DNA from 3 places in the Vibrio sp. 1401 genome. Region 3 is predicted to be linked to each of the others. Evidence: predicted binding sites of a transcription regulator. Region 3 holds the regulator's gene; each other region holds the start of a gene.

Region 1 (3,283 bases), on a different contig from region 3:
TCTCTTGCTACAGGGCATGATGTAAAACGGCGTCTATATATTAAGAACCGATTCTAATTATAGTGCTGCAAGGCTTAAGCAGAAGCCTGCAATTGTCGCTGCCATAAGGTTAGACAACGTACCTGCAAGAACTGCTTTAACACCCATGCGAGCGATGTCACTACGACGGTTTGGTGCAAGGCTACCTAGACCACCAAGTAGAATCGCGATAGAAGAAAGGTTCGCGAAACCACATAGTGCGAATGAGATGATAGCTGTTGTCTTCTCAGACATTACTTCACCAGTTGCCGCGATTACTTGAGCGTTTTCACCTAGATATGGTGTGAAGTTCAAGTAAGCAACGAATTCGTTCACTACGATTTTCTGACCGATGAATGAACCAGCTGTTACAGCTTCTGCCCATGGAACACCGATTAGGAATGCTAGTGGAGAGAACGCGTAACCTAGGATTAGCTCTAGTGTTAGTTCTGGCATGCCGAACCAACCACCGATGCCACCTAGCATACCGTTGATTAGCGCGATTAGACCAACGAATGCGATTAGCATTGCACCTACGTTAAGCGCAAGTTGTAGACCAGAAGCCGCACCGCCCGCAGCTGCGTCGATTACGTTAACTGGTTTGTCGTCACCGCCGTCCATCGCTTCTTCGATACTTTCGTGAGGCTGGTCAGTCTCTGGGTGAAGGATTTTAGCGAACAGTAGACCACCTGGTGCTGCCATGAATGATGCCGCAACTAGGTACTCTAGTGGAACACCCATAGATGCGTAACCTGCTAGTACACCACCAGCAACAGAAGCTAGACCACCACACATTACCGCGAATAGCTCTGATTGAGTCATTTTTGGAACGAATGGGCGAACAACTAGAGGTGCCTCAGTTTGACCTACGAAAATGTTAGCTGCAGCTGACATTGATTCCGCACGAGAAGTGCCTAGCGCTTTTTGTAGTGCGCCACCAAGAATCTTGATAACCCATTGCATAACGCCAATGTAGTAAAGAACTGAAATCAGTGCAGAGAAGAAGATCAGTGTAGGAAGAACACGGAATGCGAAGATGAAACCGCCGCCGCCGAATACTTCGAACATCTTGTCAGAAACAAGACCACCGAACAGGAATGATGAACCATCGTTACCGTAGTTGATAACGTTAGAAACACCTGAAGAGAAACCGTTTAGTAGATCACGGCCCCAAGGTACATACAGAACAAATGCACCTAATGCGAATTGGATAGCGAATGCGCCACCCACAGTTCTAAAGTTGATAGCTTTTCGGTTGTTAGAAAATGCCACTGCAATCGCAAGAAGCACTACCATACCGATTAGGCTCATAAACAGGCTCATAGTTTATGACTTCCTTATAAGTTATTTATTGGCGTGTTACAAAATGGAGCTATAAAGCGGGGGCAATTATACTCATGCAGAATCAATTAAAGTAATGCCAGCCTCACACTTTCCTATAAGATTCATGATTGATTCAACCAGCTTTGTGAGTTAATTCACAATAAGCAGGAAAACGTTTTCGATTTCAAACCACATCTTTAGATTTTATTCACATATCGAGAAAGCAAAATTGCTATTTTTCCACAGTTGAGAGGCAATCGATTGCTTTCGGCCGTTATGCAACTCTACGAGCTCATTAAAGACGTGAATGAGTTTGGCTGGGTGATTTGACTCCCCTTGATATCCAAGTATAGGCATATCTGGTGCGTCTGTTTCGATTACTAGGTTTTCGAGTGGTAATTTTTGAATTGCGTCGCGTGTTTTCTTGGCTCTTGGGTAGGTAATCGTTCCTCCTACACCGATAAAAAAACCTAATTTGACCCACTCCATGGCTTGCTGATAACTCCCAGAAAAAGCGTGTAGCACACCACCTCTAGGGAGATTCGCCGCTTTCACCATTTGAATGAGGCGATTGTGCGCTTTTCGGCTATGTAAAATAACTGGGAGTTCGAAGCGTCTAGCCAGCTCAAATTGAACTTCAAGTATCTTTTCTTGCAACTGTGGATCAACATCAATGGCAAAATCTAAACCACACTCTCCTATTGCCACGCACTGCTGCCCTTTTTGATTTAGATAGCCTTCTAGCTCTGTAAGGTGCTGCTCAACGTTATCTTCAAGAAAATACGGATGAAAGCCGAGAGCATAATACAAATTGGCATGTTGCTCTGCCAAAGTTTGAATACGAGCCCAATTTTGCGGACCGACGGAAGGAATCAAAATTCTTGCGACGCCTTGCGTTTGAGCAAGCTCAAGTTGATGCGCAAAGTCATCTTGAAACACATCAAAATCAAAGTGGCAGTGCGTATCAAAGAGCTTCATCTTGACGCTTTTTATCTGTATCTGCGGGCAGAAAATCAGAGGATGGTTGGGCTTCACTCTTCTCTTTAGTTTGATGGGCAGGGTCTTTTCGATATGGGACGCAACTGCGTTTCTGGTCGGGGGTTAACCCCATTTCTTTACACCAATTGTCGTAACGCTTTAGCCCACGTTTAAACCAGTTCATATCTTATCCTTATATAAAAACGCCCTTGGCTAAGTTTATAGCCAAGGGCGTTTTAAAATCTAGTTTGCGTTAAGGCTTACCCTAACCGCACAAATTAGTGCTCGCGCGTCGCACGGAAATCAACGTCAGGGAAACGCTCTTTCGCTAAGTTTAAGTTAACCATTGTTGGAGCGATATACGTTAGGTTATCACCCCCATCCAATGCTAAGTTCGCTTGATTCTTGCGTTGGAACTCATCCAGTTTCTTCGCATCACCACACTCAACCCAACGCGCAGTTGCAACGTTAATGCCTTCATAAATCGCTTCAACGTTATACTCAGACTTCAAACGAGCCACAACAACATCAAACTGAAGTACACCAACGGCACCAACGATCAGATCGTTGTTCTGTAGAGGACGGAATACCTGTACCGCACCTTCTTCTGATAGCTGAACCAAACCTTTGAGAAGCTGCTTCTGCTTTAGTGGATCTTTCAGGCGAATACGACGGAATAGTTCCGGAGCGAAGTTCGGAATACCAGAGAACTTCAGTGATTCACCTTGCGTAAAGGTATCACCAATCTGAATAGTGCCGTGGTTGTGTAGACCAATGATGTCTCCGGCGTAAGCGTGTTCTGCACGTGCACGGTCACCAGCCATAAAGGTTACTGCATCAGAGATACTCACTTGCTTGCCAAGACGAACGTGGTTCATCTTCATACCTTGCGTGTAAGTGCCAGATACAATACGCATGAATGCGATACGGTCGCGGTGTTTTGGGTCCATGTTCGCTTGGATCT
Region 2 (3,283 bases), on a different contig from region 3:
TGACTGCAGGGACCCCAAGAGCTCGAGATAAAATGGCAGCGTGAGAGTTAGCGCCTCCCTCTAATGATACGACAGCTAACAAAAACTCTTTAGGTACAGAAGCGAGCAAGGTGGCAGTGAGTTCATTCGCCACCAAAATAATGGGACGATCAATTGCAGAATTTTCTTGCTCGCTGTTGTGTAGAAAATAGAGCAGCCTTTGCCCTAACTCTCGGATATCTTGCGCTCTTTCACGCATGTATACATCCGACATTCTGGCAAATCGATTCGAGTATGACTCTACAACTTGGCGTAACGCCCAGTCTGCCCTATCTCCTTTTTCAATCTGCTTCTTCAAATCACCGCGAAGCATCGGATCATTCAGTAAGTGAGTAAACAGATCGAAGATCGCAAGCGCATCTTTGTTGATTTCACTGTCCAGCTTTTTCCGCATACGGCGAAAGTCATTTAACGCTCGCTCTATGGCCACCAGTAATGTCTCGTGCTCGCGTTCCTTATCTAACGTGGACGAAGGGAAAACATCCGATAAACTCGGCTGGGTATTGTCGAACCAAAACTCTCCAATCGCGACACCAGTAGACGCAGGCAAACCTTTTAATACCGTGGGTTTAGATGCTAACTGCCAATGCCCAAGACTCTGCGCATGTGCAATGAGCACCGCTAACTGAGCGGATAAAGTAACAAGAAACGATTCTTCCATTTCACTAAACAAGCGCGGTGTTTTTTGTTGGATCACCAACACACCTAAAACTTGTTTACGATGAATGATTGGAGTAGCTAAAAAAGAGTGGTAAATCTGTTCGCCGAGTTGAGGAAAGAATTTGAACTCGGGGTGTTTTGAGGCTTCGGCAAGGTTAAGGGGTTCAGCGCTTCGTTTTACCAACCCAACCAAGCCTTCATTGAAGTTGATATGAATACTATCACCTTCAAAAATAAGGCCTTGAGTTGCCATTAACTCAAGGCGCTGCATTTCTTCATTAGCAAGATAGATAGTACAGCACTCAGTACTAAGGGCAGCACAAGTCTCTTTCACCAATATATCGAGTGCCAGATGCACATCATCGACCCTGGAGACTTTCTCAACTATTTCCCTTAGCTGACTGAGCATGATTATCCTCTACGTTGCTTTTTTCTTTTCCCTTTCGCTTTTCTCTCTCGAAAAGGCATGGCTAAGGATGCAAATTCTTTCATCGCTCGTCGATAAACATCTCGCTTGAAAGAAACAACTTGCCTAACTGGATACCAGTAACTTACCCAGCGCCAACCATCAAATTCAGGGGATTTTCCGCGTTGCATATTAATGCGAGACTCATCGCATTCTAATCTCAGCAGAAACCATTTCTGTTTTTGGCCGATACAAACAGGCTTGGAGTCCCAACGCACCAATCGCTTTGGTAGCTTATATCTTAACCAATGACGACTTGTTGCAATGATCTTAACGTCTTTTTTCGTTAAACCGACTTCTTCGTATAACTCCCTGAACATGGCTTGTTCAGGGGTTTCACCTTCGTCAATCCCACCTTGTGGAAATTGCCATGAGTGTTGCCCGTATCGTTTAGCCCAGAAGACCTGACCATGGTTATTACATATCACAATACCAACATTAAGTCGGTAACCATCGCCATCTATCACTGGCTAACCTCTATGAATAAATTTTTTATTACCGTGATTTTTCCACATATCCCCATTACTAGCAAACTTACTGATGTGATATGAGCAAGATTTATTACCTTTTCAGCATTTTTGGATATCTTTTAATCAAACCATACCTTATCAACACAAGAGTGAGACATTGCCCACATTTATTCACCTTTTCTGTGAATAACTTTGTGAAGAATTCAATTCAAATGAGTAATTCAGTTCAATCCCATCAAATGAAAAACAAATGAATAAACAAAAAAAACAAACATAATACATTGATAAAAAAGTATTTATTTTTAAAAACAACGATAATTCGATCTTCAATTTCTTGATGATCTTTTCACCAAACTCAGATCGGTCAAAGATCCACCAACAGGCTATTTATCCACACTTACCTGCTATTCGTTTAGATGATTACAACAAAATCAACCCCAAAAATGCATTTTAACCCCTGTTTATTCATACAGACCTCGTCAGGATCTTATCTATATCTCCTCCACCTGTGGATAAGTTATGAATTGATCGTTCTTACACCGCCTCGGTGAAATCTTAAACAGTAGATTTGGTCGGAGTTTGATAAACTATATTTTTTGTAATACCACCTTGTAACTATGAAACCAGAACCACAAACAGAAGCAGAGCTATTGGAACGAGCGCATGATATGGCAGGACTCAGTTTTGCTGAGTTGGCCGCCGAGGCGAATATGATTGTTCCTGAAAACTTAAAACGTGATAAAGGTTGGGTGGGTCAATTACTCGAATGGCACTTGGGCGCTCCAGCTGGCAGTAAACCTCAACAAGATTTCGCAAAACTAGGGATCGAGTTGAAAAGTATTCCGATCAGTTACTCTGGCAAACCTTTAGAAACAACCTTTGTTTCTGTGGCCCCCCTCACTGGTGTTCATGGTCTTACATGGGAAACAAGTCATGTTCGAAACAAGCTATCTCGTGTGCTTTGGGTACCCGTAGAAGGAGAACGAGAAATCCCACTCGCTGAAAGACGTGTGGGCAGTCCACTCATTTGGTCACCAGATGAAGAAGAAGAACGGATTTTGCGAAATGACTGGGAAGAGTTAATGGAGATGATCGTCTTGGGAAGATTTGATCAAATTTCCGCCAGACACGGAGAAGCGCTGCATCTTCGCCCTAAAGCCGCAAATGCAAAAGCGCTCACCGAAGCATATAACTCAAATGGTAAGCCGATGAAAACTCTGCCCCGAGGCTTTTACCTTAGAACACAGTTTACTGAACAGATCTTACTCAAGCACTACATTAACACTCAACCAGAATAAAACTATATCAGCTATTTAGTGCGTCACGAGCGATAACTCAATATCGCAGTATGAGGCTGCCTCTTCAGTGCCACATTCGTCATACGCATTGCGCAGCCTTAAATACGCTTTATCGACCCCTAACCTCAATAGTTCTTCTTTTACTAAGTCTAGAGAGCCAAAATGTATCGGGTCTTCACCGTCTTTAATCGGCTCAAGTTGATGCTTGTACTCCACAGCTAAAAGATAGTCAGAGACATCAGAACACCCAATCACAAATACTTTGGGAGTTTTATAAGTATCTTTATGTGGACCATGTAGCCACATGTCCAATTGATGCTTCTGCATAACATACCTCCTTCACACGATCA
Region 3 (3,283 bases):
CAGATTACCTTTCTGCTGTATCCAAGCAACGAACGCAGTAAACTAGCCGCTCATCATAAAAGTTAGAGGTATTTATGATCATTCCATGGCAAGACATTGCGCCGGAAACATTGGAAAACTTAATTCGTGAATTCGTCTTACGCGAAGGAACGGATTACGGAACCGTCGAGGTTTCTTTGCAAGACAAAATTGATCAAGTCAAAGCTCAATTGGAAAAAGGTGAAGCGGTTATCGTGTTCTCTGAGCTACACGAAACCGTCGATATTCAACATAAAACAAAATTTTAGACCCTTCACATTTTACCGTATCCCACTCGATGACAAGGTATTGTTACGTGCTATAGTGGGATATCGACCGTGCAGTAGTAACTCTACTGCACATTACAGGTAAGTAATTTTCGACAAGGTTTGTCATGTCAGCTAAACACCCAATTATTGCGGTTACTGGTTCGTCCGGTGCCGGCACGACCACTACATCTGAAGCCTTCCGTAAAATGTTCAATATGATGAACGTTAAACCCGCATGGGTTGAAGGCGATAGCTTCCATCGCTTTACTCGCCCAGAGATGGACATCGAAATCCGCAAAGCCCGCGAGCAAGGTCGACACATTAGCTACTTTGGCCCACAAGCTAATGACTTCCCGGGATTAGAAGAGTTTTTCCGTAAGTTCGGGCATGACGGCACTGGCAGCGTGCGCCGTTATCTGCACACGTTTGACGAAGCGGTTCCCTACAATCAAATGCCAGGCACGTTTACACCGTGGCAAGACTTACCCGAAAACAGCGACGTGCTGTTTTATGAAGGGTTACATGGTGGCGTGGTCGATGGCGATGTTAATGTTGCTCAACATGTGGATTTCTTAATTGGCATGGTGCCGATTGTGAACTTAGAGTGGATCCAAAAATTCGTACGTGACACTCGCGATCGCGGCCATTCGCGTGAAGCGGTAATGGACTCAATCGTGCGATCCATGGACGATTACCTCAACTATATCACTCCGCAGTTTTCTCGTACTCACATCAACTTCCAGCGCGTACCGACCGTTGATACTTCCAACCCACTTAATGCAAAAGGCATCCCTAGTTTGGATGAGAGTTTTGTGGTGATTCGCCTACGCGGTATCAAGAATGTCGACTTCCCATATCTGCTGGCCATGATTGATGGCTCATTCATGTCACGCCACAACACGATTGTCGTACCCGGCGGTAAGATGAGCTTTGCAATGGAGCTCATAGTTCGGCCTATCCTACAACAGCTCATCGAAACAGGGAAAATTGGCTAAAAACCTGCCTGCGAAGATGTTTACTTTTCATACCGTGATCATGTGCACAGTTTTGCTTACAAAATCTCAATCATGGCACGATTAAAATCAAGAAATCGTTTTCGAAAAAGGATACTATTTCTTACCGAAACACAAGAGAGCTTGCAGCATATAAAAAGTGCTCTTATTCTAGTAGGCCTAATTCAGGCTTAGCTAAAATATGGATAGCGCAAGCGTACCCTGCAGAGGAAGTGAGATATTATGGTTCTAGGTAAACCTCAAACCGACCCAACATTAGAGTGGTTTCTTTCACACTGTCATATTCATAAGTACCCTTCAAAGAGCACGCTAATTCACGCGGGCGAAAAGGCAGAAACTTTGTACTACATCGTTAAAGGTTCTGTTGCGGTTCTTATCAAAGACGAAGAAGGTAAGGAGATGATCCTTTCTTACCTAAACCAAGGAGACTTTATTGGTGAACTTGGTCTATTCGAGGAAGACCAAGAGCGCACAGCTTGGGTTCGTGCTAAATCTCCTTGTGAAGTTGCTGAAATTTCTTTCAAGAAGTTCCGTCAGCTTATCCAAGTAAACCCAGACATCCTAATGCGTCTTTCTGCGCAGATGGCTCGTCGTCTTCAAGTAACTAGCCAAAAAGTGGGTGACCTGGCGTTCCTAGACGTAACTGGTCGTATCGCTCAGACGCTTCTGAACCTTGCAAAACAACCAGACGCAATGACTCACCCAGACGGCATGCAAATCAAGATCACTCGTCAAGAAATCGGTCAAATTGTTGGCTGTTCTCGTGAGACAGTAGGTCGTATCTTGAAGATGCTAGAAGAGCAGAACCTAATCTCTGCTCACGGTAAAACCATCGTGGTTTACGGTACTCGTTAATCTCGAACTAGAGTGACACGAACAAAATTATAAAAGCCACCAATGGCAACATTGGTGGCTTTTTATTTACTCATGACCAAATGAGATAGGGTGCAGCGAACACTAATGAGTAAGCTTAACAGGTTAACCCTAAAACTTAGCCATTCGTACTTTCAAAGATTTTGTCAGCTGAAGCGGCCACGAAACCTGGGTACAAATCACCATTTTCCATCGGATAGCGCTTAGCAAATTCATAAAACCCGCCAGGGATAATTTCAGTGCCTTCGCTAAAACGAACCGCTACTTTATCTGCCATGGTCGATGACTGCTCTAGCAACACCTCAGGAGTGCCCTTCACTTCACCACCATTTTCATTAATGGTAAACCCAGCGGTACGCAGATGATCGTTTACCTGCTTCACTTCTTCATATTCATTGAGCTGGTTAACGCTCACCGTGAAGTGGTTTGCTCCGTAACCATGCGCCGCAAGCCAAGATGCGTACTCACTTTCTTTAGCCAACGTTTGGTAATCAGCAAAGCTTAAATCCCACAAGCGTCCACCATGTAAGAATGCGCTATCTTTCAGCTTGTCAGCATCGATTTGTGCCACCAAATTTTTCACAATCTCTTGTAGCTCAGGCGAGCACTCTTCAACTTTTAGCTCACTAATAAATACTTTAGGTTGCTTCGGATCTGGGTGCTCATAGTGCTTAGCAACCAGCTTTTTGCTTTCGAAAATGTAATCACCACACGCCTTGTAACCAATAGCTACAAATGGCTTAGCTAGAGTTTCAATACCAAGAGGCGCGATATTGAAGGTACGTAAAGCTATATGATCATTAATCAGAGGCTCATCTTCTTGAAGCAGCTGATGCACTTTAGCAGCCGAAGGGCAAAGACGTTGAATGTAATCTTGCCATAGCGATTCAAATAACACATCGGGCGTCATAACGACTCCTTGTTACGAGATGTAGAGTTTAAAGGTAAGCGGAAGTTGGCTGCTCGTTCACAACAAAAGTTGTCCAGAATAATGAACGAGCAACCATCAACCTGTGACGGTAAATGCCAGTCAGTCAACACGCTTTTCCGAGTCTTTGCTCACTTTTCGTGTTCTGCCAACGATCACTACAACCCATACCTAAATGATGC

The links. Region 3 encodes CRP, which controls carbon source genes, mostly activating them, when cyclic AMP is high. Its sites were predicted from a motif close to TGTGANNNNNNTCACA; they were not measured.
Region 1: R7Z77_RS13690 (NupC/NupG family nucleoside CNT transporter) is a predicted target of CRP. The motif match lies at 1,486-1,501, and genes of this name have one in related genera.
Region 2: rppH (RNA pyrophosphohydrolase) is a predicted target of CRP. The motif match lies at 1,786-1,801, and genes of this name have one in related genera.

What each region holds. Positions count from the first base shown of each region.
Region 1 covers NZ_JAWOWF010000024.1:55,871-59,153, forward strand. The annotation lists gene R7Z77_RS13690 (NupC/NupG family nucleoside CNT transporter) at 58-1,341, opposite strand; gene R7Z77_RS13695 (TatD family hydrolase) at 1,546-2,319, opposite strand; gene R7Z77_RS13700 (DUF5363 family protein) at 2,306-2,503, opposite strand; gene prfC (peptide chain release factor 3) at 2,598-3,283, opposite strand, start outside.
Region 2 covers NZ_JAWOWF010000005.1:134,849-138,131, reverse strand. The annotation lists gene ptsP (phosphoenolpyruvate--protein phosphotransferase) at 1-1,108, opposite strand, end outside; gene rppH (RNA pyrophosphohydrolase) at 1,111-1,632, opposite strand; gene mutH (DNA mismatch repair endonuclease MutH) at 2,253-2,933, shown strand; gene R7Z77_RS04675 (DUF6482 family protein) at 2,949-3,260, opposite strand.
Region 3 covers NZ_JAWOWF010000041.1:29,991-33,273, reverse strand. The annotation lists gene R7Z77_RS18275 (hydrolase) at 1-41, shown strand, start outside; gene R7Z77_RS18270 (YheU family protein) at 75-287, shown strand; gene R7Z77_RS18265 (phosphoribulokinase) at 413-1,282, shown strand; gene crp (cAMP-activated global transcriptional regulator CRP) at 1,523-2,155, shown strand; gene R7Z77_RS18255 (DUF1338 domain-containing protein) at 2,292-3,083, opposite strand.